Regions from separate parts of the Pseudomonas sp. P8_229 genome, predicted to be linked through region 1. Evidence: predicted binding sites of a transcription regulator. Region 1 holds the regulator's gene; each other region holds the start of a gene.
What was found. Region 1 encodes sigma-54, which starts transcription at its own class of promoters, with help from an activator protein. Its sites were predicted from a motif close to ANTGGCATNNANNTTGCTNT; they were not measured.

Region 1 (10,598 bases):
GCCTACCTCGGTGACGACCTGCCTGACCTGCCGGTGATCCGCCGCGTAGGTCTGGGCATGGCCGTCGCCAATGCCGCCGACTTCGTGCGCGAGCACGCCCATGGCGTCACTCGGGCCCGAGGTGGCGAAGGTGCCGCCCGCGAATTCTGCGAATTGATCCTGCGCGCCCAGGGCCGCCTCGATGCGGCCAACGCCGCGTACCTGTGAGCCAAGCCATGTTTAGCAAAAAATTTCGCAACTTCCTGCTGTTCGGCTGCATCGCTGCAATGTTTGCAGCGGTCGGCTACTGGAACATCAGCCCGGAACGCTTCCTCGACAAACCCCCGGTCAAGGTTGAAGACACGGCCATCGACTGGTACGCGACCAATACGCATACCCTGCAATATCTGCCGGACGGCAAGCTGCAGTACGAGATGACGTCCGACAAGGCCGAGCACCTGAAAGCGACGGACGTGACCCTGGTCACCAAACCTGATCTGAACATGTTCCGCGGCACCGAGTTTCCGTGGCACGTGACCAGCGAGCGCGGCGAAGTGAACCCTGACGGAACTCAGGTAGAACTGATCGACTCGGTACGTATCAAGCGCACCGATGAAAAAAACCGCGACACCCTGATCACCAGCACACGCATGACGGTGTTCCCTCAGCAGCAATATGCGCAGACCGAGCAACCCGTTAGAATCGACGGCGCTGGCGGTGTATCGACTGGCGTGGGAATGAAGGCGTATTTGAAGGAAAGCAGGATACACCTGCAATCGAACGTAAGAGGACAGTATGAGGCTCGTTAAAACCCTCCCTATTTTGCTCAGTCTGGGCGCAGCACTGGGAAGCGTGAGCGCCTGGGCTCTGCCGAACGATCAGCAGCAACCTATCCGCATCCAGGCCGACGACGCCCAACTGGACGACAAGAACGGCATCGCCACCTATAAAGGTGATGTGATCATCACCCAGGGTTCGATGATCGTTAAAGGCAACACGGTCACCATCACCCGCACCCCGACCGGCGACATCGACGTGGTGACCTCGGTGGGCAACCTTGCCTACTTCGAGCAACTGCAGACCCAGGGTGACACCAAGCCTGTACAGGGCTGGGGCGTGACGATCCAGTACCACGCCGCGCAAAACCGTGTCGTGCTGATCGACAAGGCCAAGGTTGTCGACAAGGACAACAACACCACCCTGGGCGAGAAAATTGTCTACGACACAGTGAGAAAACTGGCCAGCGCCGGCCGCGCTACCGGCAATAAAGTCACCGAGACGCGCCCGCGCATCGACATGGTGATCCAGCCGAAGAAGAAAACCGACGAGAAGGCCCAGTAATGGCAACTCTGAAAGCCCAGCACCTGGCCAAGGCCTATAAAAGCCGCCAGGTTGTGCGTGACGTCAGCCTGTCGATCGACAGCGGCCAGATCGTCGGCCTGCTCGGCCCGAACGGTGCCGGCAAGACCACGTGCTTCTACATGATCGTCGGCCTGGTGCAGGCCGATCAGGGCCGCGTGCTGATCGATGATCTGGACGTCAGCCATCAGCCAATGCACGGTCGCGCCAAGGCCGGTATCGGCTATCTGCCGCAAGAAGCGTCGATCTTCCGCAAGCTGTCGGTGGCCGACAACATCATGGCCATCCTCGAGACCCGTCAAGAACTCGACAAGGCCGGTCGTCGCAAGGAGCTGGAAAGCCTGCTGCAGGAATTCCACATCAGCCACATCCGCGACAACCTCGGCATGAGTTTGTCCGGTGGTGAGCGCCGCCGCGTGGAAATCGCCCGCGCCCTGGCCACCGCACCGAAATTCATCCTGCTCGACGAACCGTTCGCCGGTGTCGACCCGATCTCGGTCGGCGATATCAAGCAGATCATCCACCACCTCAAGGCCAAGGGCATCGGCGTACTGATCACCGACCACAACGTGCGTGAGACCCTGGATATCTGCGAAACCGCCTACATCGTCAACGACGGTCAACTGATTGCCGAAGGTGATTCCGCGACTATCCTGGCCAACGATCTGGTCAAGGAAGTGTACCTGGGCCACGAGTTCCGCCTCTAAAGCGCGATTGAGTTCGACCAGCCGGCAGAGTGCTGTAGCGTTGAAGTGAAGTTTTATACGCTTTTATTGTTACAGCGCTCTAGGCAAACACGACGCCTCAAAGATGTTCACCGCGCTTTGAGGCGATACGTCAACAAAGTTTTATAAGCTTTTATTGTTACAGCGCTCTAGGCAAACACTTCAGTTTCAGGCATATAATTTGCTTAAGTTTGGCGCTTCGGCGCCCTGTAGTGGATGGCGCATGTGCGCCGGCGAATAAGGTGTTAAGCCCCTGCCATGAAACCATCGCTAGTCTTGAGAATGGGCCAGCAGCTGACGATGACACCGCAGCTGCAACAGGCCATCCGCCTGCTCCAATTGTCGACCCTGGACCTGCAACAGGAAATCCAGGAGGCCCTGGAATCCAATCCGATGCTCGAACGCCAGGAAGAAGGCGACGACTTCGACAACTCCGATCCTTTGGCCGACAACGCCGAACAAAAACCCAACACCGAAATTCAGGAACCCTCCTATCAGGAAACCGCACCGACGGTGGACAACCTGGAGGATGGCGAATGGAACGAGCGCATCCCCAACGAATTGCCCGTCGATACCGCCTGGGAAGACGTCTACCAGACCAGCGCCAGCAGCCTGCCCAGCAGCGATGATGACGAGTGGGACTTCACCACCCGCACCTCCGCCGGGGAAAGCCTGCAAAGCCATCTGTTGTGGCAATTGAACCTGGCGCCGATGTCCGACACCGACCGCCTGATCGCCGTGACCCTGATCGACTGCATCAACAATCAGGGCTACCTCGACGAAACCCTCCAAGAAATTCTCGACGCCTTTGATCCGGAGCTCGACATCGAGCTGGACGAGATCGAAGCCGTCCTGCACCGCATCCAGCAGTTCGAACCGGCCGGCATCGGCGCCCGCAACCTCGGCGAATGCCTGCTGCTGCAACTGCGCCAACTGCCGGCCAAGACCCCGTGGCTGAACGAAGCCAAGCGTCTGGTCAGCGATTACATCGACCTGCTCGGCAGCCGCGACTACAGCCAACTGATGCGGCGCATGAAGCTCAAGGAAGATGAGCTGCGCCAGATCATCGAACTGGTACAAAGCCTCAACCCGCGCCCGGGTTCGCAGATCGAATCGACCGAAGCCGAGTACGTGGTCCCCGACGTCATTGTGCGCAAGGACAACGAACGCTGGCTGGTCGAACTGAACCAGGAATCGGTGCCGCGCCTGCGGGTCAACGCTCAGTACGCCGGTTTCGTTCGCCGTGCCGACACCAGCGCCGACAACACCTTCATGCGCAATCAGCTGCAGGAAGCGCGCTGGTTCATCAAAAGCCTGCAAAGCCGCAATGAAACCCTGATGAAGGTGGCCACCCAGATCGTCGAGCACCAGCGCGGCTTCCTGGAATATGGCGACGAGGCCATGAAGCCGTTGGTCCTGCACGACATCGCCGAGGCGGTGGGCATGCACGAATCGACGATTTCCCGGGTGACCACGCAGAAATTCATGCATACCCCACGCGGTATTTATGAGCTGAAATACTTTTTCTCCAGCCACGTCAGCACCTCCGAAGGCGGCGAATGCTCGTCCACGGCGATCCGCGCGATCATCAAAAAACTGGTTGCAGCGGAAAATCAGAAAAAGCCGTTGAGTGACAGCAAAATCGCTGGTTTACTGGAGGCACAAGGCATTCAGGTGGCTCGCCGCACCGTCGCCAAGTACCGCGAATCCCTCGGGATCGCGCCTTCGAGCGAACGCAAGCGGTTGATGTAAGCCACGTTACAGCGTTCCAGTGGCAGGCTATCCAGCCTGCCGCTTTATGCACTGGCAACGAAGGAGAAGCTGTATGCAAGTCAACATCAGTGGACACCAACTGGAAGTGACCGAACCGCTGCGCACCTACATCAACGAGAAACTCGAACGATTGGAGCGCCATTTCGACAAGATCACCAACGTGCAAGTCACGATGTGTGTCGAAAAACTGAAGCAGAAAATCGAAGCCACCTTGCATATTCCCGGCAGCGAAGTGGTCGCCAACGCAGAAGATACCGACATGTATGCTGCGATCGACTCACTGACCGACAAGCTGGATCGCCAACTCAAAAAGCATAAGGAAAAGACCCAGAGCCTCCTCCAGGGCGCAACAGGTCGTTAACACCCCCAACCCATGATCCGACTTGAAAGTATCCTGACCCCCGGCCGTTCCCTGGTGAACGTGCCGGGCGGCAGTAAAAAGAAAGCCCTCGAACAGATTGCCAACCTGATCGCCCGCGAAGTGCCGGATCTGGAGATGCAGGATGTCTTCGAAGCGCTGATCGCCCGAGAAAAACTCGGCTCTACCGGTTTCGGCAACGGCATCGCCATTCCCCACTGTCGTCTCAAAGGCTGCGAAGCGCCCATCAGCGCATTGATGCACCTTGACGCCCCCATCGATTTCGATGCAATCGACGGCGCACCGGTTGACCTGCTGTTTGTCCTGCTGGTCCCGGAAGCGGCCACCGATGCTCACCTGGAATTACTCCGCCAGATCGCCAGCATGCTCGATCGCAAGGAAGTGCGCGAAAAACTGCGCAGCGCACCGAGTAACGAAGCCTTGTATCAGGTTGTCCTGAGCGAGCAAAACGGTCATTAATCATGCGTTTGATCATCGTCAGCGGCCGTTCCGGCTCGGGTAAAAGTACCGCCCTGGATGTCCTTGAGGACAACGGCTACTACTGCATCGACAACCTGCCGGCCGGCCTGCTGCCTGAATTGGCCGAGCGCGCTCTGGTTCACACCGAGCTGGCCCAGCCGCTGGTAGCCGTCTCGATCGATGCCCGCAACCTGCCAAGCCATTTGTCGCGCTTCCCCGAGCTTTTGGAGGAAGTCCGCAGCCGCCATATCCAGTGCGATGTGCTCTATCTGGATGCCGATGAGGAAACCCTGCTCAAGCGTTTCTCGGAAACCCGTCGGCGCCATCCACTGAGTACCGCCAATCGCTCGCTGGCCGAAGCAATCAACGACGAAACCGCCCTGCTCGGCCCGATCGCCGACCTGGCCGACCTCAAGGTCAACACCACCAATCTGAATCTGTACCAGTTGCGCGACACCATCAAGCTGCGCCTGCTGAACCAGCCGGAGCCGGGTACGGCCTTTCTGGTCGAGTCGTTCGGCTTCAAGCGCGGCATGCCGGTGGATGCCGATCTGGTGTTCGACGTACGCTGCCTGCCCAACCCGTACTGGAAGCCGGAACTTCGCGCACAATCGGGTCTTGATGCACCGGTCGCCGAATACCTGGCGGCGCAGCCGGAAGTCGAAGAGATGTATCAGGACATCTTCGGCTACCTGAATAAATGGCTGCCGCGCTTTGCCGCGAGCAATCGCGCCTACGTCACCATTGCCATTGGCTGCACCGGCGGGCATCACCGCTCCGTTTACCTGACCGAACGCCTGGGTCAGGCCCTGCAGAAAACCCTGAAGAACGTCCAGGTTCGCCACCGCGACCTCACTTAAAGGATTCACACCGCGATGCCTGCTCTGGAAATCGAAATCATCAACAAACTGGGCTTGCACGCCCGCGCGTCGGCCAAGTTCGTTGGCGTGGCAGGCCAGTACCCGGATTGCACCATCAGAGTGGGTCGCACCCCTGAAGCCACGGTGGACGGCAAAAGCATCATGGCGATGATGATGCTCGCCGCCGGCAAGGGCACGAAAATCTATCTGAGTACTGAAGGCCATCAGGAACAGGAAGCGCTGGATGCACTGGTGGCGTTGATCAACAACTACTTCGACGAAGGTGGTTGACTCCGTGTAGAGAGGGAGCTTGCTTGCTCCCTTTCTAAACTTCAGCCCAATGCTGTATCCATCACCATCATCAGACAGAAGCCGATCAGCAAGCCAAGACTGGCGAGCTTGTCATGACCATTGCGTCGCGACTCGGGGATCACTTCATGAGTCACCACCAGCAACATCGCTCCCGCCGCCAGCGCCAGCCCCAACGGCAGTAACAGCTCTGCCAGGCTGACCAGCCACGCACACAGCAACGCAAACACCGGCTCGACCAGACCTGACGCCGCGCCGATCAAGAACGCCTTGACCCGCGACATCCCCGCCCCGACCAGCACCAGCGCAATCACCAACCCCTCCGGCACATCCTGCAAGGCAATGCCCATCGCCAGACTGTCCGCGTCGACCATGCCACCACCGGCCGACACACCGACTGCCATGCCTTCGGGAATGTTGTGGGCAATGATCGCGAAGACGAACAGCCAGATTCTTGGTGGAATCACCGGGTGCTCAAGGGTGCCAACAAGCATTTCCGGTGAAGCGCCGGACAACCGCAGATCCACCAGGTACAGGCCGAACGCACCGAGCATGATGCCCAGGCAGATCAGACCACTGGCGCCCCACGGGGTCATGCCCAGGCTTTGCGCGGCGGCGATGCCTGGCACGATCAGCGAAAACGCCGTGGCGGCCAGCATCACCCCGGCGCCAAACCCCAGCAGAGTATCGCTGAGCATCTGCGGCATGCGCCGGATCACCAGCACCGGCACCGCCCCGAGCGCCGTGCCGAGGGCGCAGATCGCCCCGCCTTGCAACGCCCGGGAAAGCCTCGGCTCCAGATCCAGCCATTCCAGCCCGTGCGCCGCCAGCAAGGTCATGCCCGCCAGCAGCAACAGCGACCCGACCGCGTAACGAAACATGCGCCCACCGCCGATCGCCAGTGTTTCAGTGCCCATAGCCTGCCTTGGATTGTTTTTATAGAAGACTTAAACCAGTGCGGCCTGATAACGCGCAGCGACTTCCGGCCAATTGATCACGTTGTAGAACGCGTTGATGTACTCCGGCCGACGGTTCTGATAACGCAGGTAGTAGGCGTGCTCCCAGACGTCCAGACCGAGAATCGGCGTATTACCGTTCATCAACGGGCTGTCCTGGTTACCGCTGCTTTCCACCACCAGTTGCTTGTCCGGCGTCACGCTGAGCCAGGCCCAACCACTGCCAAAACGGGTCAGCGCGGCTTTAGTGAACGCTTCCTTGAAACTGTCGAGGCCGCCCAGTTGTGCATCGATCGCCATGGCCAGCGCACCGTCCGGCTTGCCGCCGCCGTTGGGCACCATGACTTCCCAGAACAGCGAATGGTTGGCGTGTCCGCCGCCCTGGTTGATCACTGCGGCGCGAAGTTTTTCCGGCAGTTGCTGAACGCTGGCGACCAGTTTCTCGACCGGCCACTCGGCAAACTCAGTGCCCTCGACCGCCGCGTTGAGGTTGTTGATATAGGTCTGGTGGTGCTTGGTGTAGTGAATTTCCATGGTTTGCGCATCGATATGCGGTTCCAGGGCGTCATAGGCGTACGGCAAGGCAGGCAAGGTAAAAGCCATTTCAGTGAACTCCATGGTGATGTGCGGCTGACGCGCGGCGCGCATTGCCGGTATCCGGGTGCAGCAGGCGTTGCGTGCGCGGGTATTCGCCGTGCTCGCTGATGAAACTCAGCAGCTCGACGTAGGTCTTGCTACTCTGGCGCAGCGCCGCTTCACGCAGGGCCGGGCGCAAGCGCTCGTCCTGCATGGTCTCCAGCAGCCGATGATGGATCGCGCAGAGGTACTCGGCGCTTTCCTCCGGCTGGTTCAGGCGCAAGTGCAGATCCGCCAGGTTGTGGTGGGAGATGACGCAGGCCGCCACCGCTTCGTCAGCATCGGCCCAGCGTTCGAACAACACTTGCGCCAGGGCCAAGGCTTGCAGGTAAGCCTCGCGGGCATCGATCAGCTCGCCGAGCATGAAGCAGCGATTGGCCCGTTCGATCGTGCGTTTCCAGTGCTCCATGGTGAACCTCCAAAGCGGTTGCGGGATTTACACGCCGCCGGCGGTGAGTTTCTCGGGATTGAGCAACTCTTCCAGCTGGCTGCGGGACAGGTCGGTGTGCTCCAGTGCAACGTCGATCACCGGGCGCCCCTGTTTGTAGGCCTGCTTGGCGATTTGCGCGGCTTTCTGGTAGCCGATGATCGGGTTGAGCGCGGTCACCAGAATCGGGTTGCGCGACAACGCTTCCTTGAGCCGCGACTCATTGACCTTGAAGCTGGCGATGGCTTTGTCACCGAGCAAGCGACTGGAATTGGCCAGCAATTCGATGCTGCTCAGCAGGTTTTGGGCGATGATCGGCAACATCACGTTCAGCTCGAAGTTGCCCGACTGCCCGGCGATGGTGATCACCGAGTCATTGCCGATGACTTGCGCGGCGACCATCGCGGTGGCTTCCGGGATCACCGGATTGACCTTGCCCGGCATGATCGACGAACCCGGTTGCAGGCCCTCAAGTTCGATTTCTCCGAGACCGGCGAGCGGGCCCGAGTTCATCCAGCGCAGGTCATTGGCGATTTTCATCAGCGACACAGCGGTGGCCTTGAGCTGCCCAGAGACGGCGACGGCGGTGTCCTGCGAACCGATCAGGGCGAACAGATCCTTGCCCGGAGTGAACTGCACATTCGTCAGTTGGCTCAATTGGCGGCTGAAACGCGCGGCGAACTCAGGATGCGCATTGATCCCGGTGCCAACTGCCGTACCGCCCTGCGCCAGCGACTGCAGGCTCGGCAACAAATCCTGCAGGTGAGCGATATTGGCCTTGAGCTGCTGCGCCCAGCCATTGAGCACCTGGCTCATACGCACCGGCATCGCGTCCATCAGGTGGGTGCGACCGGTTTTGATGTGGTGATGCACTTGCCCGGCTTTCTTTTCGATCACCTGTACCAGGTGCAGCAGCGCTGGCAGCAGTTGTTCGTGCAAGGCCAGGGCGGCGCTGACGTGGATGGTGGTCGGGATGATGTCGTTGCTGCTCTGGCCACAGTTGACGTGATCGTTCGGATTGAGCGGTTCGTCGAGCAGACGGCTGGCGAGGGTCGCGATCACTTCGTTGGCGTTCATGTTGGAACTGGTGCCAGAACCGGTCTGGAAGATATCCACCGGGAAATGCTGCATGAAATCGCCTTCGAGCAGGCCTTGCGCCGCGTCGCTGATGGCCTTGCCTTGTGCGGCGCTGAGCTGATTGAGTTCGACGTTGGCCCGGGCAGCGGCGGCTTTGGCGAGGATCAGCGCGCGAATGAATTGGGTCGGCATCGGTTGGCCGCTGATCGGGAAGTTATCCACTGCGCGCTGGGTTTGCGCGCCGTAGAGAGCGTCCACCGGCACCCGCAGTTCGCCCATGCTGTCGCGCTCAATACGTGTCTTGGTCATCGGTAAATCCTTGGACTAATTCAATAAGAGGAATCGAGGGAAGCAGTTCGCAGGTGGCGAGCTGCCAGGTGTAGCGCTGCCAACGCTGGAGCCGGCAGTTGCACCGCGACAGGCGCTCCATTTCACGCAACGGGCGCCAGGCTTGATCAAGACAGAGGCTGCGCCAGTGCCACGGCAACGCGATGTCGGTGGCCGTGTCGAGTAGCAGACGGAAGGAAGTTTCAGCGATGTTCCAGGGAGACGTCGCCGTGCAGCAGGCGAGATAACGGCCTTCGGCCAGGTAATGTTCGATCAGGCGCGGTTCGTCAGGATCCATCGCGCAACGGATCTGGCGACTCATCCAGCGCCAGCTTTCGAGGTATGGCTGCTCGTGCAAGGCAGAACTCATGATCCGGGACTCGTTCGGAGATGAGATTTATTATTAAATGATAATGAGAACCAAAACAAGAGTACCGAGTTACGCAGAGTCCATTGTGGGAGCGAACCTGCTCGCGAAGGCGTCGTGTCAGTCACCACTGCGATCGGCAGTTAAATCACTTTCGCAAGCAGGCTCGCTCCCACATGGTTTTGTGTGGGGCCAATAAAAAAGGCGCGCCACCCGTTGAGGTGGCGCGCCTTGTTTTGTGACGGCTGAGGTTAGCTGCCCGCTACCGTCATCCGCTCGATCAGCACCGAGCCTGTACGAATGTTGCTGCGCAGTTCCAGATCATTACCGACCGCGACGATCTGCTTGAACATGTCGCGCATGTTGCCGGCGATGGTCACTTCCTGCACCGCGAACTGGATTTCGCCGTTCTCGACCCAGAAACCTGCCGCCCCGCGCGAATAGTCGCCGGTGACCATGTTCAAGCCATGGCCCATCAATTCGGTGACCAACAGCCCACGACCCATACGGCGCAGCAGCGCCGCCTGATCTTCATCGCCGTGCGTCACGAACAGGTTGTGCACGCCGCCGGCGTTGGCGGTGCTCGGCATGCCGAGTTTGCGCCCGGAGTACGTGCCGAGGATGTACGACACCAGCTCGCCCTTCTCGACGAACGGTTTGGCGTAGGTCGCCAGGCCATCACCGTCGTAGGACGCACTGCCCATGGCGCGCATCAGGTGTGGACGTTCGTCGATCGTCAGCCACTCCGGAAACAGCTTCTGCCCTAGCGTGCCTTCCAGGAACGACGATTTGCGGTACAGACTGCCGCCAGACACCGCCGACAAGAAGCTGCCGAACAAGCCCCCGGCCAGCTCAGCGGAGAACAGCACCGGCACTTCGCAGGTCGGCACCGGACGTGCGCCCAGACGGCTCGCCGCCCGTTGCGCGGCACGCTGGCCGATACTCACCGGGTCTGCGAGCAGACT
Region 2 (10,598 bases), 1.0 Mb from region 1:
GCACTGTATCGAAGCGGATTGCTCGTTCGTGGGGCATTCAGGCAGATGGGTTTGTGGTGAGTGGGCTGGCGTCATCGCGAGCAGGCTCACTCCCACAGTGGATCGGAGTCGTTCAAAAATCCCCTGTGGGAGCGGGCTTGCTCGCGAATGGCGCGACGCGGTGTCAGCGGTGAAACAATAAAATCAGCAGCACCAGATTCCCCAGCAAGGCGATCAACGCCATCGTCCGCCAAACTTTCAACGGCTCACGCTCCAATAAAGGCCTGGGCCGCACGCTCAAACTGCGCCGCTCCCCTTGCTCCAACACCAGCAACCATTCTTCAGCCGTTTCAAATCGCTGTTGCGGGTCCGCCGCCACGCCACGCTCCAGACTCTGCGCGACCCAGTCCGGCAAGTCCGGGCGATAACGACTGGCGCTCACCGGTACGCCAAATCGTGGCCGCTGGAACGCTTCGATCTCGCCATAGGGAAAGTGCCCGGTCAGCAGGAAATACAGGCTCACACCCACCGCGTACAGATCCTGTTGCGCACTGGGCGGCTCGCCGCGAAAGGCTTCCGGGGCGATGAAACTCGGCGTTCCGGGCAGTGTTGCCGGTGTGTCTTGCGAAAGTCCCGGGCAGTACGCCAGGCCGAAATCCAGCAGCCGCAGCTCACCGTCGTCGCCCAGGTGCAGATTTTCCGGCTTGATGTCGCGGTGCAGAATCTGCCGTCGATGCAGCAGGCCCACGGCCCGCAGCAGGCGTTCGGCCAGGTCCTGCCATTGCACCAACGGCAGCGGACTGCTGTGTTGAAACACCTGCGCCAGAGTCTTCCCGGAATATTCGCGCATCACGTAGTACACATGCTGACGCTGACTGCTGGCATGGACTTCAGGAAAATGCCGCCCGGCCACACGCTTGAGGAACCATTCTTCCGAGAGCAAGGCCTGCCCGGCCTGGGGATCATCCGCCAGCCGCGCCGGCAGGGTTTTCAACAGCCAGCCCCGACCTTGCCCATCCATGACTCGATACAGCAGCGATTGCTGGCTCTGGCCGACAATCCCCTGCACCTTCCAGCCTTCGAACACCTGACCGGTTTTCAGCGGCGGCGGCAGTGGCCATTGCTGCAAGTGAATCAGCGCATCGCCGATGCTCGCCTCACCGACGGCATCGACTCGCACCAGCAGCGCACTGGCGTTATCCTGACTGCCTGCCAGGTGCGCGGCGTTGACCAGCGTCTGTGCCGCGCTGTCGAGATCTGGCTGATCGCGCAGAATTGCCGCAATCGCGGTGTCGCCCAAGCTCGACCACACGCCATCGCTGAGCAGCACGAAACATTCGTCTGCGCGCAACTCGCCGTCGAGAAAATCCAGCACCAGATGCTGATCCAGCCCAAGCGCACGCTTGAGCACGTGCTGCATGCCCGGTTGATCCCAGACATGATCTTGCGAAATACGCAGCAAGTGGTCGGCCTGCCAGCGATAGACCCGGCAATCACCGACGTGGGCCAAGGTGAAGCGCTGGCCGCGCAGGACCAGCGCGCTGACCGTGGTCAGCAACGGTTGCCCACCGCCGTTGGCCTGCAACCAGCGGTTTTGTGCGAGCAGCAGGCGATCCAGTGCCTGCGCCACGCTCCAGGTTTGCGGCGTGGCGTAGTAGTCGAGTGCCAGCGCTTGCAGGGTCGAGCGCGCGGCCAGGCCGCCGTCGGCGCATTGGCTGACACCGTCGGCGATGGCAAACAGATAACCCTTGCTGGCGGCCAGCGCCGGGGCGGGCGTTACCAGGCGCAAGGCGTCCTGGTTTTCCGCGCGTGGTCCGGTGGCGCTGGCTTCGGCGAAACTCAGTTGCAGAGGCATTGACTGTTCAGACTCGCGCAGCGGTCACGGCGGCCGAACCCCAGGTGGTTCTCCAGCGGCGTTTGACCCCGTGCAGACCGAACCACGCCAGCACACCGAGGCTGGCGAACAACCACAGCGCCAGTTGATAGCTGCCGGTGCTTTGCTTGATCGCGCCCATGCCCGCCGCCAGGGCAAAACCGCCGATGCCGCCGGCCATGCCGATCAGCCCGGTCATCACGCCGATCTCCAGGCGGAAACGTTGCGGCACCAACTGGAACACCGCGCCGTTTCCTGCCCCCAGACCAAGCATGGTGCAGACGAAAAGCGCCAGTGCGGCGTAGGAACTTGGCAGGTTGAAGCCGACGGCCGCGATGCAGATCGCTGCCACGGTGTACATCGCCAGCAACGTGCGGATACCGCCGAAGCGATCCGCTAGCGCGCCACCCAGCGGGCGCATCAGGCTGCCGCCGAACACACAGGCGGCGGTGTAGTAACCAGCAATCACCGGGTTCAGGCCGTACTGGTCGTTGAAGTAGCCGGGCAGGGCGCTGGCCAGGCCGATGAAGCCGCCGAAGGTCACGCTGTAGAAAAACATGAACCACCAGCTGTCACGGTCGCCCAGCGCCTTGAAGTAGTCGGCCATGGCTTTGGCTTTCGGCCGCTCAGGCGCGTTTTTCGCCAGCCAGACGAACAGCACCAGCGTCAGGATCAATGGAATCAGGGCGAAACCGAAAACATTGCTCCAGCCGAACGCGGCGGCGAGTACCGGCGCGAGCAGCGCGGCGAATACCGTCCCGGAGTTGCCCGCACCGGCAATGCCCATGGCTTTGCCCTGATGCTGCGGTGGATACCATTGCGAGGCCAAGGGCAGGGCGACCGCAAACGATGCGCCGGCCATGCCGAGGAACAGGCCGAGAATCAACGCCTGCTCGTAGCTATGAATGCCGATTTTCCAGGCACCGAACAGCGCGCAAATCACGATGACTTGACCGATCAGCCCAGCAGTTTTCGGTGACAGCCGATCGGCGAGCATGCCCATGATGAAGCGCAACACGGCGCCAGCAAGGATCGGCGTGGCGACGACGAGGCCACGTTGTTGCGTGGTCAGGTGCAGGTCAGCAGCGATCTGCACCGCCAGTGGGCCGAGCAGATACCAGACCATGAAGCTCAGGTCGAAATAGAGGAAGGCCGCGAACAGGGTCGGGGTGTGGCCGGATTTCCAGAAGCTTGAATTCATCGCGCACCTCAGCTGAAAAGAGTCTCGAAAGGAGTCATGCAACAGCAGGTGGGGCGCCGCCACGGCCGCACCACCGGCCCCGGTCTGTGGGGCCAAAACGCAAAAACGCCGCTACCTGATTCGCCGAAGGGGCGAACGGGGTGAGCGACGTCTTTGTCGTGGGTGGGGCAACCGCCGTTGGTTACCTGTGCTGAATGCTTAGCCAGATTTGTGCCAATAAGTGAAACCGCGTCGCGGCCTTCGCGAGCAAGCCCGCTCCCACAGGGAATGCATTTCAAAGTGGAAACCCGACCAACCTGCTGGGAAGGAGGGGGCACCAAGCCAATTTCACAGGTGAATGCATTCCAAATGTGGGAGGACTTGCTCGCGAAGGGGTCCGGAAAGCCACCGCAGAACTTCAGCCGAGCAGCTCACTCATGGCAATGATCTGCTCCGCCACTTGAATCAGTTTCTGCTGGCGGCTCATGGCCTGGCGCCGCATCAAGGTGTAGGCCTCTTCTTCATTGCAGTCCTTCATCTTCATCAGTAGCCCTTTGGCCAGTTCGATGCGCTTGCGCTCGGCCAGTTGCTGGTCGCGGGCCAGCAGTTGCGCGCGCAGGGCCTGATCGCTTTCGAAGCGCGCCATTGCCACATCGAGAATCGGCTGCAGGCGCTGAGCGTGAATGCCTTCGACGATGTAGGCACTGACCCCGGACTTGATCGCCTGACGCATCACTCCCGGGTCATGTTCGTCGGTGAACATCACGATCGGCCGTGGCTGGTCGCGGCTCACCAGCACCACTTGCTCCATCACATCGCGGCTCGGTGACTCGGTATCGATCAGGATCACGTCCGGGCGCACCGTTTCGACGCGTGCCGGCAGGTCGATGGTCAGCCCGGACTCGTCAATGACCTCGAAACCGGCCTCGGTCAGCGCAGCTTTCAGGCGCCCGACTTTTTTCGCGGTGTCGTTGATCAGCAGAATGCGCAACATGTCGGCGATCTCCTGTCAGCGGCGGGCGAATAGGGGAGCGGCATCGCTCAGGGCGTGCAGTTTGAAACTGCGGGCGTAACCCGCCGGATCGCTGCCGTCCCAGACTTTGCCATCGAGCAACTGACTGCTGCGCATGTCGGTGCCCCTCGCGGCGACACCAACCGCAGCGGCGGCTTCGCGATACAGATCGAGTTGTTGAACCTGACGGGCGACGGCAAGGTAATCCGGATCCTCGCGCAGCAAGCCCCAGCGGCGGAACTGGGTCATGAACCACATGCCGTCGGACAGATACGGCAGATTCACTTCGCCGTTGCCGTGAAAACGCAAGGCGTGCGGGTCTTGCCAGCGATTGCCGAGGCCGTCGGCGTAGTCGCCGAGAAAGCGTGGTTCGATGCAGGCGAGCGGGGCGTCGAGATATTCCGCCGCGCTCAGCAGTTGCGCGGTGCTGCGGCGGTTTTCCAGGCTTTGCTCAATGAAACGGCTCGCCTGGAGGATCGCCATCACCAGCGCCCTGGCGGTGTTGGGGTATTGCTCGACGAACGCGCGGGTGCAGCCAAGGACCTTTTCCGGGTGATCGGGCCAGATGGTCTGACTGGTGGCGAGGGTGAACCCCAGATTCTGCTGCACGGCGCTGGCCGCCCACGGCTCACCGACGCAAAACCCATCGATGCGCCCGGCTTGCAGGTGCGCGACCATTTGCGGCGGCGGCACCACCACGCTGTCGACATCCAGCAACGGATGAATGCCTTGGCTCGCCAGCCAGTAATAAAGCCACATCGCATGGGTGCCGGTGGGGAAGGTCTGGGCGAAGGTCAGTTTTGCGCGGGTTTGGTGCGCGTGGCGATCCAGCGCATCGGGACTGGTCACGCCCAACTGCTGCAAGCCGTGGGACAGGTTGAGGCTCTGACCGTTCTGGTTCAGCCCCATCAATACCGCCATGTCGCTCGGGGCCACGCCGCCGATGCCCAGATGCACGGCGTAAATCAGCCCGTACAGGCTGTGGGCGACGTCCAGCTCGCCGCTGACCAGTTTGTCGCGCAGCGTGGCCCATGACGCCTGGCGCTTGAGGTTGATCGTCAGGCCGTAAGGTTGGGCGAAGCCCTGCGTTGCGGCCACGACCACCGAGGCGCAATCGCTCAAGGCCATGAAGCCGAGGTTGATCACGCTTTTTTCCGGGGCATCACTGCCGTTGACCCAGGCCAGCGGCCCGACGGAGGAATCACTCATATAAAGCCACCTTCAAAAAAAACGTCGTCCCAGGCTTTGCCCAGGCAAAACCGAAGAACGACGCCGTTGTCCGTGCCCGCACGCCGCCATTGGCCTGTGGGCTGATAACCCGGAAGGTGCAAGGCATATGCCAGTCGGGCTGATTTGCGTGTGCGCCTCGCGCCGGGGGGCGTTGCCCGGCTATAATCGCCGCCTCTTTTCGCCGCCCGAGTCATCGCCGCCCATGTACACCCTGGCCCGTCAGCTGTTGTTCAAACTTTCCCCGGAAACCTCCCACGATCTGTCGCTGGATCTGATCGGCGCGGGTGGGCGTTTGGGCCTCAACGGCATGCTGTGCAAGAAGCCGGCGAACGTGCCGGTGACCGTCATGGGCCTGGATTTTCCGAACCCGGTGGGTCTGGCGGCCGGTCTGGACAAGAACGGCGCGGCCATCGACGGCTTTTCGCAACTGGGCTTCGGTTTTGTCGAAATCGGCACCGTGACCCCGCGTCCGCAGCCGGGCAACCCGAAACCACGGATCTTCCGTCTGCCGGAAGCCGAGGCGATCATCAACCGCATGGGTTTCAACAACCTCGGTGTCGATAACCTGCTGGCGCGGGTCGCGGCGGCCAAATACAAGGGCGTGCTGGGGATCAACATCGGCAAGAACTTCGACACCCCGGTCGAGCGCGCGGTGGATGATTATCTGATCTGCCTGGACAAGATTTACACCCACGCCAGCTACATCACCGTCAACGTCAGCTCGCCGAACACCCCGGGCCTGCGCAGCCTGCAGTTCGGTGATTCGCTCAAGCAGTTGCTGGCGGACCTGGCCACGCGCCGCGCCGAACTGGCCCTGCGTCACGGCAAGCACGTACCGCTGGCGATCAAGATCGCTCCGGACATGACCGACGAAGAGACCGCGCAAGTGGCTCAAGCGCTGATCGAAACCGGTATGGACGCGGTGATCGCCACCAACACCACCCTGAGCCGTATTGGCGTCGAAGGCATGGAGCATGGTGACGAGGCGGGCGGTCTGTCCGGCGCTCCGGTGCGTGAGAAGAGCACGAATACCGTGAAGGTGCTGGCGGGCGAGTTGGCTGGACGTTTGCCGATCATTGCTGCCGGTGGCATCACTGAAGGCAAGCATGCGGCCGAGAAGATTCTTGCGGGTGCAAGCCTGGTGCAGATCTATTCCGGGTTCATCTACAAAGGCCCGGCGCTGATTCGTGAGTCCGTGGACGCGATCGCCGCCCTGCGCAAATAACTGTGAGGGGCTTTTGTGGCGAGGGGATTTATCCCCGATGGGCTGCGAAGCGGCCCCAAAACCATTCACCTCACTGTGTCAGGTAAATCGGGATATCAGTATTTGCGACTGCTGCGCAGCCAATCGGGGATAAATCCCCTCGCCACAGGATCCGGAAGTCTCTGAAGTCACAAGGATCACTTTGCGGCTGAACTGGCATAAAAAAGGGCTCCTCGAAGGAGCCCCTGGGCCGCAGCCCGCCGTCCGGGAAGGACGTGCATGGTAAGTCGTTACAAATTCAGATTGTCGTGTCGGAATAAATGCCCTGTGTCAGCCGACGGCGTGAAGTTCGTTGAGTCTGTGGATTCCCGCAGTGCCGGTCATACCGTCCCAGTTGTCGCCGCGTCCTTCTCGCCAGCCGTTGATCCAGGCTTGACGTACCGACGGTAGAGTAAATGGGCAAAGCTCACGGGATTTGCCACCAACGCCATATTGATATCCGCGCAAAAATGCTCTTTCCAACGGATCACGCTTAAGTCTTCTCATAGGGTGTTTCCCTCACTTGTTGACTGTTTGTGTCGCGTTGACCTCAACCGAGGTCTGGCAGAAAAACTCTGCCGGGGGCGGCTCGCTGCCGGCGTGGCGAGCCAAGGTGTTGACGCCGTTGCGACGTCAACCTGTGTTCAGTTCTAACCAATGAGTCACACCGAGGGAATGATCGTTTTGTCATAAGGACGTAACGAAAATAGTGCTACAGCCATAAGTAACGACGGGTTTCATGAACGTTTTTTCAGCAAACCCCGGTATGATCGGCCCCGCGCTGGATGATGGGGTTAATCCTTTAGTGAGAATGACCCACGTTTGCGCTGGGGTACTAAGCGACGAAGGGTCGCTTTAAGACTTTTTGTTTCATCAACTTTTTTATCTGTCCTTGCATCTAAGCTCTTTTAACCCGAGCAGTGGGGATGGAACGGCACACCTTCGTGCCACGCGGGCGCTCTTTTAGAAAAGCGCCTGATTGAAAACCGGATCGGCAATGCGTTGCCGATTCACTAGCCAAAGGCTCTGGAAATACCATGTCCGATCGTTTCGAACTCTTCCTCACTTGCCCCAAAGGCCTTGAAGGCCTGCTCATCGAGGAAGCCGTCGGGCTTGGCCTTGAAGACGCCCGCGAGCACACCTCCGCCGTGCGTGGCATGGCGACCATGGAAACCGCTTACCGCCTGTGCCTCTGGTCGCGTCTGGCCAACCGTGTATTGCTGGTGCTCAAGCGCTTCCCGATGAAGGACGCCGAAGACCTGTACCACGGCGTACTCGACGTCGAGTGGCAGGATCACATGCTCAGCGACGGCACCCTGGCCGTTGAATTCAGCGGCCACGGCTCGGGGATCGACAACACCCACTTCGGCGCCTTGAAGGTCAAGGACGCCATCGTCGACAAACTGCGCACCCCGCAAGGCGACCGCCCGTCGATCGACAAGCTCAACCCGGACCTGCGCATTCACCTGCGTCTGGATCGCGGCGAAGCGATCCTGTCCCTCGATCTCTCCGGCCACAGCCTGCACCAGCGCGGTTACCGCCTGCAGCAGGGCGCTGCGCCGCTGAAGGAAAACCTCGCGGCGGCGATCCTGATCCGCTCCGGCTGGCCGCGCATTGCGGCCGAAGGCGGCGCGCTGGCTGACCCGATGTGTGGTGTCGGTACGTTCCTCGTTGAAGCCGGCATGATCGCCGCCGACATGGCGCCGAACCTGCGCCGCGAGCAGTGGGGCTTCACCGCATGGCTGGGTCACGTCCCGGCGCTGTGGAAAAAACTCCATGAAGAAGCTGTTGAGCGTGCCGCTGCCGGTCTGGCCAAGCCACCGCTGTGGATTCGTGGTTATGAAGCTGACCCGCGTCTGATTCAGCCAGGCCGCAACAACGTCGAGCGTGCTGGCCTGAGCGAGTGGATCAAGATCTACCAGGGCGAAGTCGCGACCTTCGAGCCGCGTCCGGATCAGAACCAGAAAGGTCTGGTGATCTGCAACCCGCCATACGGCGAGCGTCTGGGTGACGAAGCCAGCTTGCTGTACCTCTACCAGAACCTCGGTGAGCGTCTGCGTCAGGCCTGCCTGAACTGGGAAGCAGCGGTGTTCACCGGTGCGCCGGATCTGGGCAAGCGCATGGGCATTCGCAGCCACAAACAGTATTCGTTCTGGAACGGCGCGTTGCCGTGCAAGCTGCTGTTGATCAAAGTGCTGCCGGATCAGTTCGTCACTGGCGAGCGCCGCACCCCGGAACAACGTCAGGCCGAGCGCGAGCAAGCCGCTTATGACCAGACCCCGGACGAGCCGCAAGAGCGCAAGTTCAACAAGAACGGCAACCCGATCAAGCCGGCGCCAGCACCGGCTCCGGTGATCGAGCAGCCGCGCTTGAGCGAAGGCGGGCAGATGTTTGCCAACCGTCTGCAAAAGAATCTCAAGGCCATGGGCAAGTGGGTCAAGCGCGAAGGCATTGATTGCTACCGCGTCTACGATGCCGACATGCCGGAATATGCGATGGCCATCGACCTGTACCACGATTGGGTGCATGTGCAGGAATACGCTGCGCCGAAATCGATCGATCCGGAAAAGGCCTCGGCACGCATGTTCGACGCCCTGGCCGCCATTCCGCAGGCGCTGAACGTCGACAAAAGCCGCGTGGTGGTCAAACGCCGCGAGCGCCAGAGCGGCACCAAACAGTACGAGCGTCAGGCCGCGCAGGGCAAGTTCAATGAGGTCAGCGAAGGCGGCGTCAAGCTGCTGGTGAACCTCACCGACTACCTCGACACCGGGCTGTTCCTCGATCACCGTCCAATCCGCATGCGCATTCAGAAAGAGGCGGCCGGCAAGCGCTTCCTCAATCTGTTCTGCTATACCGCGACGGCCAGCGTGCACGCGGCCAAGGGCGGTGCGCGCAGCACCACCAGCGTCGACCTGTCGAAAACCTACCTCGACTGGGCGCGCCGCAACCTGTCGCTGAACGGTTTCTCCGACAAGAACCGTCTGGAACAGGGCGATGTGATGGCATGGCTGGAAAGCAGCCGGGACGAGTACGACCTGATCTTCATCGATCCGCCGACCTTCTCCAACTCCAAGCGCATGGAGGGCATCTTCGACGTGCAGCGTGACCAGGTGCAGTTGATCGACCTGGCCATGGCCCGTCTGGCGCCGGGTGGCGTGCTGTATTTCTCCAACAACTTCCGCAAGTTCCAGTTGGAGGAGAACCTCGCCGAGCGCTACGCGGTCGAGGAAATCAGCGCCCAGACCATCGACCCGGATTTCGCCCGCAACACCAAAATCCACCGCGCCTGGAAAATCACGGCTCGTTGACGCTTTGCGCAATTGGATCCACAGAGCCTTGATTTTTAAAGGCTCCGTGGATCCTCCTGCGCTAGCTAAATTAGTGGCTAATAGCTATAACTCACACACGGTCAATGGGGTTTTCCCGCAAATACTGGCGTAGTGAGCTGCCCTTATGTCGTTGCACCCCGTGCGCCCAAGGATTCTGGGTTTTATCAGCGAAGAAGTCTCGGCCTGGCTGGTCGCGCTGCTGGTATTGCTCGCCGGCGGGATTCTCACGGGGCTGCTCGCCTGGGCCACCCTCAACCAGTTTCATCATCAATTGCGGCAACGCTTCCAGCTGTTGGCCAATGAGCGTTACAGCCGTATCGAAGAACGTTTTCAGGATCAGGAACAGCGCCTCGATGGCCTGCGCCGTTTCTTCGCCAACTCCCGTTCGGTGTCTCGTGCCGAATTCGACGGTTATGCCAAACCCCTGTTATTGCGTACCCAGGCCTATTCCTATGCGCCGCGGGTGAGCCGTGCCGAGCGTCCGGCGGTCGAACAAGCCGTGCGCGACGAGGGTTTCAGCACCTTCACCTTTCGTGAGCTGAACGCCGAAGACCAGTTGCAGGCGGCCGGAGATCGCCCTGAATACGTGCCCGTGATCTACACCCAGAGCCAGAGTCACCTGCCGACGCCCCTGGGTTACGACTTGCTCGCGCAACCGTTGCGTCGGGCAACACTGGAGCGTGCCGACCGCACCGGGCACATGGCGGTTTCACAGCCGTTGCACCTGGTGGGCATCGATCCGGCGTATGCCC
Region 3 (10,598 bases), 680 kb from region 1:
ATCGCTGTGACTGTCACATAATCTTGACAACTATCTGCGCGCCTCGACAGAAACATCTGGCGCCGTTCCCTTGTAGGAGTGAGCCTGCTCGCGATAGCGGTGTATCAGTCAGTATTAATATCAATTGACCCACCGCTATCGCGAGCAGGCTCACTCCTACAGGTATTACTGTCTTCACGGGGCGTTCCTATGCGTATCAAAGTCCACTGCCAGAACCGCATCGGCATCCTGCGCGACATCCTCAACCTGCTGGTGGAGTACGGGATCAACGTCGCGCGCGGCGAGGTCGGTGGCGAGCACGGCAACGCGATCTACCTGCACTGCCCGAACCTGATCAACATTCAGTTCCAGGCGCTGCGGCCGAAGTTCGAGGCGATTGCCGGGGTGTTTGGCGTCAAGCGCGTCGGGTTGATGCCCAGCGAGCGCCGGCACATGGAATTGAACGCGTTGCTCGGCGCACTGGAGTTCCCGGTACTGTCGATCGACATGGGCGGCTCGATCGTTGCCGCCAACCGTGCGGCGGCGCAGTTGCTCGGGGTGCGCGTGGACGAGGTGCCGGGGATTCCGTTGTCACGGTATGCCGAGGATTTCGACCTGCCGGAACTGGTGCGCGCCAACAAATCGCGGATCAACGGCATGCGCGTCAAGGTCAGGGGCGACATCTTTCTCGCCGACATCGCGCCGCTGCAATCGGAGCATGACGACAGCGAAGCCATGGCCGGTGCGGTACTGACCTTGCACCGCGCCGACCGCGTCGGCGAACGCATCTATAACGTGCGCAAGCAGGAGCTGCGTGGTTTCGACAGCATCTTCCAGAGTTCCAAAGTCATGGCGGCGGTGGTGCGCGAAGCACGACGCATGGCGCCGCTGGATGCACCGCTATTGATAGAAGGCGAAACCGGCACCGGCAAAGAATTGCTGGCGCGTGCCTGCCACCTCGCCAGCCCGCGCGGGCAGTCGCCGTTGATGGCGCTCAACTGCGCGGGGCTGCCGGAGTCGATGGCCGAGACCGAGTTGTTCGGCTATGGCCCGGGAGCCTTCGAAGGTGCACGCGCCGAGGGCAAACTAGGACTGCTGGAATTGACCGCGGGCGGCACGCTGTTTCTTGACGGTGTCGGCGAGATGAGCCCACGCCTTCAAGTGAAGCTGCTGCGCTTTTTGCAGGATGGCTGCTTCCGCCGGGTCGGCAGTGATGAAGAGGTTTATCTGGATGTGCGGGTGATCTGCGCGACCCAGGTCGACTTGTCCGAACTGTGCGCGCGCGGTGAGTTTCGCCAGGACCTGTATCACCGTTTAAATGTGCTTTCGTTGCACATTCCGCCGCTGCGCGAATGCCTCGATGGATTGACGCCGCTGGTCGAGCACTTTCTCGATCAGGCCAGTCGGCAGATTGGCTGCTCACTGCCAAAACTGGCGCCGGCGGCGATGGATCGCCTCAGCCACTATCACTGGCCGGGCAACGTGCGGCAGTTGGAGAACGTGCTGTTTCAGGCGGTTTCCCTGTGCGACGGCGGCACGGTCAAGGCCGAGCATATTCGCTTGCCGGATTACGGCGTGCGTCAGCCGCTTGGCGATTTCTCGCTGGAAGGTGGGCTGGATGAAATTGTCGGGCGCTTTGAGAAAGCCGTGCTGGAGCGGCTGTATTCCGAGCATCCGAGTAGTCGGCAATTGGGCAAGCGGTTGGGGGTTTCGCATACCACGATTGCCAACAAGCTGCGCGAGTATGAAGTCGGCAAAGACCCTGCCGAGTAACAATGCGTGATCGTTCCCACGCTCTGCGTGGGAATGCAGCCCGGGGCGCTCCGCGTCCCAAAGCGGACGCAGAGCGTCCATTGAGGCATTCCCACGCAGAGCGTGGGAACGATCATTAGCCGGGATTGCCGCGAAGCGGCATAACACCGCCGGTTTTTCGACTTCGATACATTTCAAATTTCCCCTCGCTTGCCCTCAAGTCCTTTGTTTACCGGGCCGCAAGCCGCCAGAAAAAAGTTGGTCTGCAAATTGCTTATGGCTCAGCAGTACAGCGGTGGGCGGCAAACGTCCGGCATGCAGAGGAAAGAGTGTGGACAAGTACCTTTATGTGGCAATGACCGGCGCCAGTCAGAACGCACTGGCGCAAAAGGCGCATGCCAACAACCTGGCGAACATCTCCACCAATGGTTTTCAACGCGACCTGGAGCAGGCGCGTTCGATGCCGGTGTTCGGTGACAGCTTTCCGGCGCGTGCGTTTGCCATGAGCGAACGGCCTGCCACTGACTTCTCGCCTGGCTCGCTGGTGCAGACCGGCCGTGACCTCGACGTCGCGGTGACCGGCAACGGTTTTATTGCCGTGCAAAACCCTAATGGCGGTGAAAGCTACGTGCGCACCGGCAGCCTCAACATCGACGCCCTCGGCGTACTGCGTGCCGGCAACGGCATGGCCGTGATGGGCAACGGCGGGCCGATTGCCGTGCCGCCAGAGCAGCAGGTCGAAGTCGGTGAAGACGGCACCATCAGTATTCGTGCGATGGGTGAAGGCCCGCGCGTCATGGCGGAAGTCGACCGGATCAAACTGGTCAACCCGGACATCAAGAACATGAACAAGGGCCTCGACGGTTCGATCTACACCAAGGACGGCCAGCCTGCGCCGGCCGATGCCAACGTCAAGCTGGTGTCGGGTTTCCTTGAGTCGAGCAACGTCAACGCCGTGGAAGAAATGACCTCGGTGCTGGCCCTGGCCAAGCAGTTCGAGTTGCACGTCAAGATGATGAACACCGCCAAAGACGACGACCAGGCCATGGCTCGGGTCTTGCAGATCAGCTAATTATCAGAACGTCGCGCCGTAAAACAGGCGCACGAGGAGAATCGAATGCTTCCGGCTCTATGGGTTGCCAAAACCGGTCTGTCCGCCCAGGACACCAACCTGACCACCATTTCCAACAACCTGGCGAACGTTTCGACCACGGGTTTCAAACGTGATCGTGCCGAGTTCCAGGACCTGCTGTATCAGATCAAGCGTCAGCCAGGTGCCCAGTCGACCCAGGACAGCGAACTGCCGTCGGGTCTGCAACTGGGTACCGGTGTGCGCATCGTCGGCACCCAGAAAAACTTCACCGCCGGCAGCCTGCAAACCACCGAGCAGCCGCTGGACATGGCCATCGACGGCCGCGGTTTCTTCCAGATCCTGCAGCCGGACGGCACCACGTCCTATACCCGTGACGGTACTTTCCATCTCGACTCCAATGGCCAGATCGTCAACGCCAGCGGTTTCGCCCTGGAGCCGGCCATCGTCATCCCGAACAACGCGCAGAGCTTCACCGTCGGCACCGACGGCACCGTGTCGATCACTGTGCCAGGCAACCCTGCCGCTCAGGTGATCGGCAACCTGCAAACCGCTGACTTCATCAACCCGGCCGGTCTGCAAGCGGTGGGCAACAACCTGTTCCTGGAGACCGCTGCTTCGGGCGCGCCGCAAATCGGCACCCCGGGCCTGAACGGTTTCGGTACCACGCTGCAGAACACCCTGGAAGGTTCCAACGTCAGCACCGTTGAAGAGATGGTCAACATGATCACCACTCAACGCGCCTACGAGATGAACTCCAAGGTGATCTCCACCGCCGACCAGATGCTCTCGTTCGTAACGCAGAATCTGTAATCAAGTCTATGGGGCGGCCATGAGGCCGCCAGCAACACCGTGAGGTAGGGTCATGAAACGCTTCGTATCTGTTCTGGCATTGGGTGGGGTCGTCTCGCTCGCGGGCTGCGTCGCACCGACGCCCAAGCCCAATGACCCTTACTACGCCCCGGTGTTGCCGCGCACGCCATTACCGGCTGCGGCCAATAACGGCTCGATCTATCAGGCCGGCTTCGAGCAGAACCTGTACAGCGACCGCAAGGCGTTCCGGGTCGGTGACATCATCACCATCACCCTGAACGAGAAGACCCAGGCGAGCAAGAACGCCAACTCGCAAGTGGCCAAGAACAGCAAGACCGGCATCGGCCTGACCTCGCTGTTCGGCGGCAGCGGTACCACCAACAACCCGTTGGGCGGTAACGACCTGAGCCTGGACGTTGGCTACAGCGGCGACCGCGCGACCAAGGGCGACAGCAAGGCTGCGCAGGGCAACACCCTGACCGGTTCGATCACCGTGACCGTGGCCGACGTGCTGCCCAACGGCATCATCGCTGTGCGCGGCGAGAAGTGGATGACCCTCAACACCGGCGACGAACTGGTGCGGATAGCCGGTCTGGTGCGCGCCGATGACATCGCGACCGACAACACCGTGTCGTCGACCCGTGTCGCCGATGCGCGCATCACCTACTCGGGCACCGGTTCGTTTGCCGATGCGAGTCAGCCAGGCTGGTTCGACCGTTTCTTCCTCAGCCCGCTGTTCCCTTTCTAGGTGGCGACTTTGAATTTCAAGAGCCTCATGCTGGCTGCGGCCCTGTTGTCCGCAGCCTTTGGTGCCCACGCCGAGCGACTGAAAGATATCGCCAGTATTTCCGGCGTGCGCTCCAACCAGTTGATCGGTTACGGCCTGGTGGTCGGGCTTAACGGCACCGGCGACCAGACGACGCAAACCCCGTTCACCCTGCAGACCTTCAACAACATGCTCTCGCAGTTCGGCATCAAGGTGCCGCCTGGATCGGGCAACGTGCAGTTGAAAAACGTCGCGGCGGTGTCGGTCAGTGCCGATCTGCCAGCGTTCGCCAAACCGGGTCAGCAGGTCGACATCACCGTGTCTTCGATCGGTAACTCCAAGAGCCTGCGCGGCGGCACCCTGTTGCTGACCCCGCTCAAGGGGATCGACGGCAACGTCTACGCCATCGCCCAGGGCAACCTGGTGGTGGGTGGTTTCGATGCCGAAGGGCGCGACGGTTCGAAGATCACCGTCAACGTTCCCTCGGCCGGTCGGATCCCCGGTGGTGCTTCGGTGGAGCGTTCGGTGCCGAGCGGTTTCAACCAGGGCAACAGCCTGACGCTGAACCTCAACCGTTCCGACTTCACCACGGCCAAGCGCATCGTCGACAAGATCAATGACATGCTCGGCCCTGGCGTGGCGCAAGCCATCGACGGCGGTTCGATCCGTGTGACGGCGCCGCTCGATCCGAGCCAGCGTGTCGACTATCTGTCGATCCTGGAAAACCTCGAAGTTGACCCGGGGCAGGCGGTGGCGAAAGTCATCATCAACTCGCGCACTGGCACCATCGTCATCGGCCAGAACGTGAAAGTCTCGCCGGCCGCCGTGACCCACGGCAGCCTGACCGTGACCATCACCGAAGACCCGATCGTCAGTCAGCCGGGTCCGCTGTCCAACGGGCAGACCGCTGTTGTGCCGCGTTCGCGGGTCAATGCTCAGCAGGAAGCCAAACCGATGTTCAAGTTCGGCCCGGGTACCACTCTCGACGAAATCGTACGGGCGGTGAACCAGGTCGGCGCGGCACCAGGTGACCTGATGGCGATTCTCGAAGCACTGAAGCAGGCCGGCGCGTTGCAAGCCGACCTGATCGTGATCTGAGGACGGCGACCATGGATATGCGCAAAGGCAGTCTGGTGGGCACCGGCGATTCGGGTTCCTACTCCGACCTCAATCGTCTGAACCAGCTCAAGGTCGGCGACAAGAACAGCGATGCGAACATGCGCAAGGTGGCGCAGGAATTCGAATCGCTGTTCCTTGGCGAAATGCTCAAGTCGATGCGTTCGGCCACCGAGGCGTTGGGTAAAGACAACCCGATGAACACCCCGGCCGCCAAGCAGTATCAGGAAATGTACGACCAGCAACTGGCGGTGTCGCTGTCCCGCGAGGGTGGTGGTATTGGCCTCGCCGACGTGCTGATGAAGCAGATGTCGAGGAACAAACCGCTAGCGCCGGGTGAGGCTGCGGCCGCGTCCGCCGCCAAGCAGGAAGCCGCGAAAGCCGCTGCGGTGCAGACGCCGATTGCTGCTGGCACCACGGGCACCGGCCCGCTGTCGCGGCTCAATGGCGAGCGCCCGTTGTGGGCATCGCGTTCGCTGCATGCGCCGAACACTCAGTTGGCGCACGCCAACGACATGGAAATGATCAACAAGCGTCGTCTGGCACTGCCGCCGAAACTGGCCGATCGTTTGCTCGCCGGTCTGGTGCCTTCCGCTACACCGACTGCCGCCAATGCCTTGCCGCAACGCACCGCGACCGCGACCGCCACCGGCGCCGGCCCGCTGTACAACGGCGACTGGCTGACCCGTGCCGAAGACGCCAAAGCGTCCGGCGGGCAGATGCAGATTTACGGTCGGGCGATGGCGCAGATTCCGCTGGCTCCGGCCAAGCGCGCCTTCAGCTCCGCCGACGAATTCGTCAACACCATGCTGCCGATGGCCAAAGAGGCCGCCGCCAGAATTGGCGTCGATCCGCGTTATCTGGTGGCGCAAGCCGCGCTGGAAACCGGCTGGGGCAAATCGGTCATGCGCGCCCAGGACGGCAGCTGCAGCCACAACCTGTTCGGCATCAAGGCCAGCAGCAACTGGACCGGCGATTCGGCGCGGGCGATCACCAGCGAATTCCGCAATGGGCAGATGGTCAAGGAGACGGCGCAGTTCCGTTCCTACGCCTCGTACAAAGACAGTTTCCACGATCTGGTGACTTTGCTGCAGACCAACAATCGCTATCAAGATGTTGTGAAGTCGGCCGATAACCCAGAACAGTTTGTACGCGAGTTGCAAAAGGCCGGTTACGCAACCGACCCGCACTACGCGACGAAGATTTCGCAGATTGCCAAGCAGATGAACAGTTTCGAAAACTACGCTGCGGCCGGCGTTTCAACGACGCCTCTATAAACATACGGTAAGGTTTGAATCATGAGTTTGCTCAATATCGGGATGTCGGGGTTGGCCGCGAGCTCTTCCTCTCTGGCGACGACAGGTAACAACATTGCCAACGTCGACACCGCCGGTTATTCACGCCAGCAAACCGTGCAGGGCACCAAGTCCTCGCAGCAATTCGGCAACGTCTTCATCGGTACGGGGACGACTCTGGCTGACGTGCGCCGGGTCTACAACTCCTACCTCGAAACCCAGCTGCACACCGCCACCTCGCTCAATAGCGAAGCGGCTGCGTACGGTACCCAGGCGACCGCGCTGGATGCCTCGCTGTCCGATTCCAACACCGGCCTGACCGGTGTGCTGCAGAAGTTCTTCACCTCGATGCAAGGTGTGGCGACGTCGGCGACCGACGACACCTCCCGTCAGTCGGTGTTGACCGGTGCGCAGGCCCTGACCAGCCGTTTCAATGCACTGGCCAAACAGCTGAACGATCAGAACACGACGATCAACGGCAACCTTGGCGACATGACGTCCCAAGTGAACAAGCTGGCCACCTCGATCGCCACGCTCAACCAGAAGATCGGCGAGATTTCCACCAGCGGCGGCCAGCCGAACGATCTGCTCGACAGCCGTAACGAAGCGGTGCGCCAGCTCTCCGAGCTGACCGGTGCGCAGGTCGTTGAACGTGGCAGCAGTTTTGATGTGTATATCGGTACCGGCCAGCCGCTGGTGATCGGCAACACCACCAACACCCTGAGCACCGTGCCGAGCAAGGACGATCCGACGCGCATGGCCATTCAGTTGGACCGAGGCTCAAGCGTGATCGACATCACGTCGGCCATGAGCGGTGGCGAAATCGGTGGCCTGCTGACCTACCGCAAGGAAGTGCTCGACCCTTCGCTCAATGAGTTGGGGCGTGTCGCACTGGTGGTGGCCGATCAGGTCAACAGCCAGCAAGCCCAGGGTATCGACAAGAACGGTGACTTCGGCGCGGCAATCTTCAACAACATCAACAGTGCCGCGCTGGTCAGCCAGCGCAGTATTGCGCAGTCGACCAATAGCGCCGGTTCGGGCAACCTCGATGTCACCATCAAGGACACCGGCAAGCTGACCACCAGCGATTACCAGGTGACCTTCACCAGTGCCACCAACTATTCGGTCAAGCGTTCCGATGGCACCGACATGGGGGCGTTCAGCACCACGACCACGCCACCGCCTGTGATCGACGGCTTCACCCTGGCCCTCAACGGTGGCGCCCTCAGCGCTGGCGATACCTTCAAGGTGACCCCGACCCGTAACGCGGCAACCTCGATTCAGACCGTACTGACCGATCCGAAGAAAGTCGCGGCGGCAGCACCGTTGACTGGCGTGGCCAGTGCCAACAATTCCGGCACTTACACCCAGCCGACGCTGACCGATACCGTCGACATCTATAACCCGGCGTCCCAGGCCGAGCTGCAGAATGCGCTCAAGTATTCGACGCCGGTCAAACTGGTGTTCGGTGCGGTCGCCAGCGGCAGCCAGTCGTACAACATGGTCGACGCCAAGGGCAACACCATCGGTTCGGGCACCATCGTGCCGGGGCAGGCCAACACCTTGAACCTCAAGGTCGGCATGGTTGATTCCACCGGTGCTCCGGTGATGGACACCACTGTCACGCCGAACGTGCAGAAGACTTTCACCGTGCAGACCACCGTGGGCGCGACGCCGAAGTCCGGCGAAACCTTCACGATCAACCTGACCGGCGCGGCCTCTTCGGACAACCGCAACGCACAGGCGCTGGTTGGCCTGCAGACCAAACAGACCGTGGACACCGGCACCGGCAGCAAAGGCATCAGTCTGACTGACGCTTACAACAAACTGGTGACCAACGTCGGTACCAAGGCCGCGCAGAGCAAGTCCGACAACGACGCCACCTCGGTGATCCTGGATCAGGCCAAGGGCGCGCGCGACTCGTTGTCCCAGGTCAACCTCGATGAAGAGACCGGCAACCTGGTCAAGTATCAGCAGTACTACACAGCGTCTTCGCAGATCATCAAAGCTGCGCAGGAAACATTCGCCACGCTGATCAACAGTCTTTAAGGAGTCGTAATTCATGCGCATTTCCACCGCCCAGTATTACGCGACGCAAGCTGCTCAATATCAGCGCAACTACAGCAAGACTGTCGCGACCGCCAACGAAGCGAGCAGCCTGCAGCGCATCAATACCGCCGCCGACGATCCGGTTGGCGCTGGCCGTCTGCTCAAGCTGGGTCAGCAAAGTGCGATGCTCGATCAGTATCAGGGCAACATCGATACCACCAAGAGCGCCCTGACCGTGCAGGAGTCTACGTTGAACTCCATTACCACGGCTTTGCAGCGCGCCAAGGAAATCGGCCTGGCGGCCAACAATGGCATCGCCACTGACGATAACCGCAAGGCTTACGCGGCGGAGCTGGGCCAGATCCAGCAGCAAGTGCTGGGCCTGATGAACTCCAAGGATGCCAACGGCAACTATCTGTTCTCCGGTTCCAAGACCGATACCGCGCCGTACTCGCAAAATGTCGACGGCACCTACACCTACAACGGTGACCAGACCCAGATCAACCTGGGCATTGGCGACGGCATGTCGGTCGCGACCAATACCACCGGTTGGGACGCCTTCCAGCAGACCATCAACACCAGCCGCACCCAGACCACCATGACCGCTCCGGCGGTGGATGACGGTCGTGTGGTGCTGTCCAACGGTACGGTCGGCACCGCGGCGACCTACAACGCCAAGTTCACCGGCGGCCAGCCGTACACGGTCAGCTTTCTCAGCAGCACTCAGTTGAAAATCACTGATGCCCTGGGCAACGACGTGACGTCCGAGGCCAGCCAGAACGGCTTGATCAGCAACAGCAACGGTGCCAACCAGACCGTCAGCTTCCGTGGCGTCGATATGAAGTTGAACATCAACCTCAAGGCCGGCGACACCAACCCGGACGCGGTCATCGCCGGTCACAGCTTCCAGCTGTCGGCCACGCCTGACTCGTTCACCACGGCGCGCAGCCCGGGCAACCCGTCGACCGCCGTCATCACCGGCTCCAGCATGACCAACCAGGCAGCCTACAGCGCGGCCTTCCCGTCGGGTGGTGGCGCGGTGTTGAAGTTCACCAGCGCCACCGATTTCGATCTGTACGCGGCGCCCGTGACCGCTGACAGCAAGCCAGTATCGTCGGGCACCATGGTCGGCACCAACGCCACGGCCGCCGGTGTGACCTTCGCCATTGGTGGTACGCCGGGCGCGGGCGATCAGTTCTCGATCCAGTCCAACAACCACCAGACCCAGAACGTGCTCGACACCCTGAGCCAGATGGTCACGGCGCTGAACCTGCCGGTCGATGGTGATCCGGTGGTCAAGCAAAAATTCCAGGGAGCCATGGAGTCGGCGTTGGGCAACATCGACAGCGCGTCCAACCAGATTGGCGCTGCGGTGACCTCGATCGGTGCGCGGGGTCAGTCGCTGGATGACCAGAACACCACCAACCAGAGCCTGATCCAGGCCAACACCACGACCCAGGGTTCGATCCGTGATTCGGATCCGGCCGAGGTGATGACCCGCCTGACTTTGCAGCAGACCATGCTGCAAGCCTCGCAACTGGCCTTCAGCAAGATCAGTCAATTGGGTCTGTTCAACAAGATCTGACGTTGGACGGGCGCGCAGGCGCTCGTTTGTCTCGTCACTCAGTTAATGTTTTTTCGCGGTTTCATGGGCTCGCTTTACCGAGCGGGCTCGTACCGCCTGTGAGCCCGCCGTGAATCCACTTCCTCTCGTCAGTCTGCTCATTCCCGCCTTCAA

Region 2: the regulator sigma-54 is predicted to act here: its motif matches at 5,369-5,388, upstream of QMK55_RS22720 (CmpA/NrtA family ABC transporter substrate-binding protein).
Region 3: the regulator sigma-54 is predicted to act here: its motif matches at 1,989-2,008, upstream of QMK55_RS21220 (flagellar basal body rod protein FlgF).

What each region holds. Positions count from the first base shown of each region.
Region 1 covers NZ_CP125378.1:4,004,036-4,014,633, reverse strand. Annotated here, with positions in the region: gene QMK55_RS17980 (KdsC family phosphatase) at 1-207, shown strand, start outside; gene lptC (LPS export ABC transporter periplasmic protein LptC) at 216-788, shown strand; gene lptA (lipopolysaccharide transport periplasmic protein LptA) at 775-1,320, shown strand; gene lptB (LPS export ABC transporter ATP-binding protein) at 1,320-2,045, shown strand; gene QMK55_RS17960 (RNA polymerase factor sigma-54) at 2,322-3,815, shown strand; gene hpf (ribosome hibernation-promoting factor, HPF/YfiA family) at 3,889-4,197, shown strand; gene ptsN (PTS IIA-like nitrogen regulatory protein PtsN) at 4,210-4,674, shown strand; gene rapZ (RNase adapter RapZ) at 4,677-5,534, shown strand; gene QMK55_RS17940 (HPr family phosphocarrier protein) at 5,550-5,825, shown strand; gene QMK55_RS17935 (ZIP family metal transporter) at 5,867-6,760, opposite strand; gene QMK55_RS17930 (superoxide dismutase) at 6,791-7,402, opposite strand; gene QMK55_RS17925 (hypothetical protein) at 7,404-7,844, opposite strand; gene QMK55_RS17920 (class II fumarate hydratase) at 7,872-9,248, opposite strand; gene QMK55_RS17915 (FagA protein) at 9,229-9,636, opposite strand; gene pmbA (metalloprotease PmbA) at 9,885-10,598, opposite strand, start outside.
Region 2 covers NZ_CP125378.1:5,003,250-5,013,847, forward strand. Annotated here, with positions in the region: gene QMK55_RS22705 (bifunctional protein-serine/threonine kinase/phosphatase) at 164-1,834, opposite strand; gene QMK55_RS22710 (nitrate/nitrite transporter) at 1,842-3,053, opposite strand; gene QMK55_RS22715 (ANTAR domain-containing response regulator) at 3,451-4,026, opposite strand; gene QMK55_RS22720 (CmpA/NrtA family ABC transporter substrate-binding protein) at 4,042-5,253, opposite strand; gene QMK55_RS22725 (quinone-dependent dihydroorotate dehydrogenase) at 5,477-6,499, shown strand; gene rmf (ribosome modulation factor) at 6,809-7,024, opposite strand; gene rlmKL (bifunctional 23S rRNA (guanine(2069)-N(7))-methyltransferase RlmK/23S rRNA (guanine(2445)-N(2))-methyltransferase RlmL) at 7,555-9,825, shown strand; gene QMK55_RS22740 (diguanylate cyclase) at 9,971-10,598, shown strand, end outside.
Region 3 covers NZ_CP125378.1:4,688,000-4,698,597, forward strand. Annotated here, with positions in the region: gene QMK55_RS21215 (sigma-54-dependent transcriptional regulator) at 190-1,752, shown strand; gene QMK55_RS21220 (flagellar basal body rod protein FlgF) at 2,063-2,803, shown strand; gene flgG (flagellar basal-body rod protein FlgG) at 2,849-3,634, shown strand; gene flgH (flagellar basal body L-ring protein FlgH) at 3,687-4,382, shown strand; gene QMK55_RS21235 (flagellar basal body P-ring protein FlgI) at 4,410-5,498, shown strand; gene flgJ (flagellar assembly peptidoglycan hydrolase FlgJ) at 5,510-6,793, shown strand; gene flgK (flagellar hook-associated protein FlgK) at 6,815-8,860, shown strand; gene QMK55_RS21250 (flagellar hook-associated protein 3) at 8,874-10,445, shown strand; gene QMK55_RS21255 (glycosyltransferase) at 10,555-10,598, shown strand, end outside.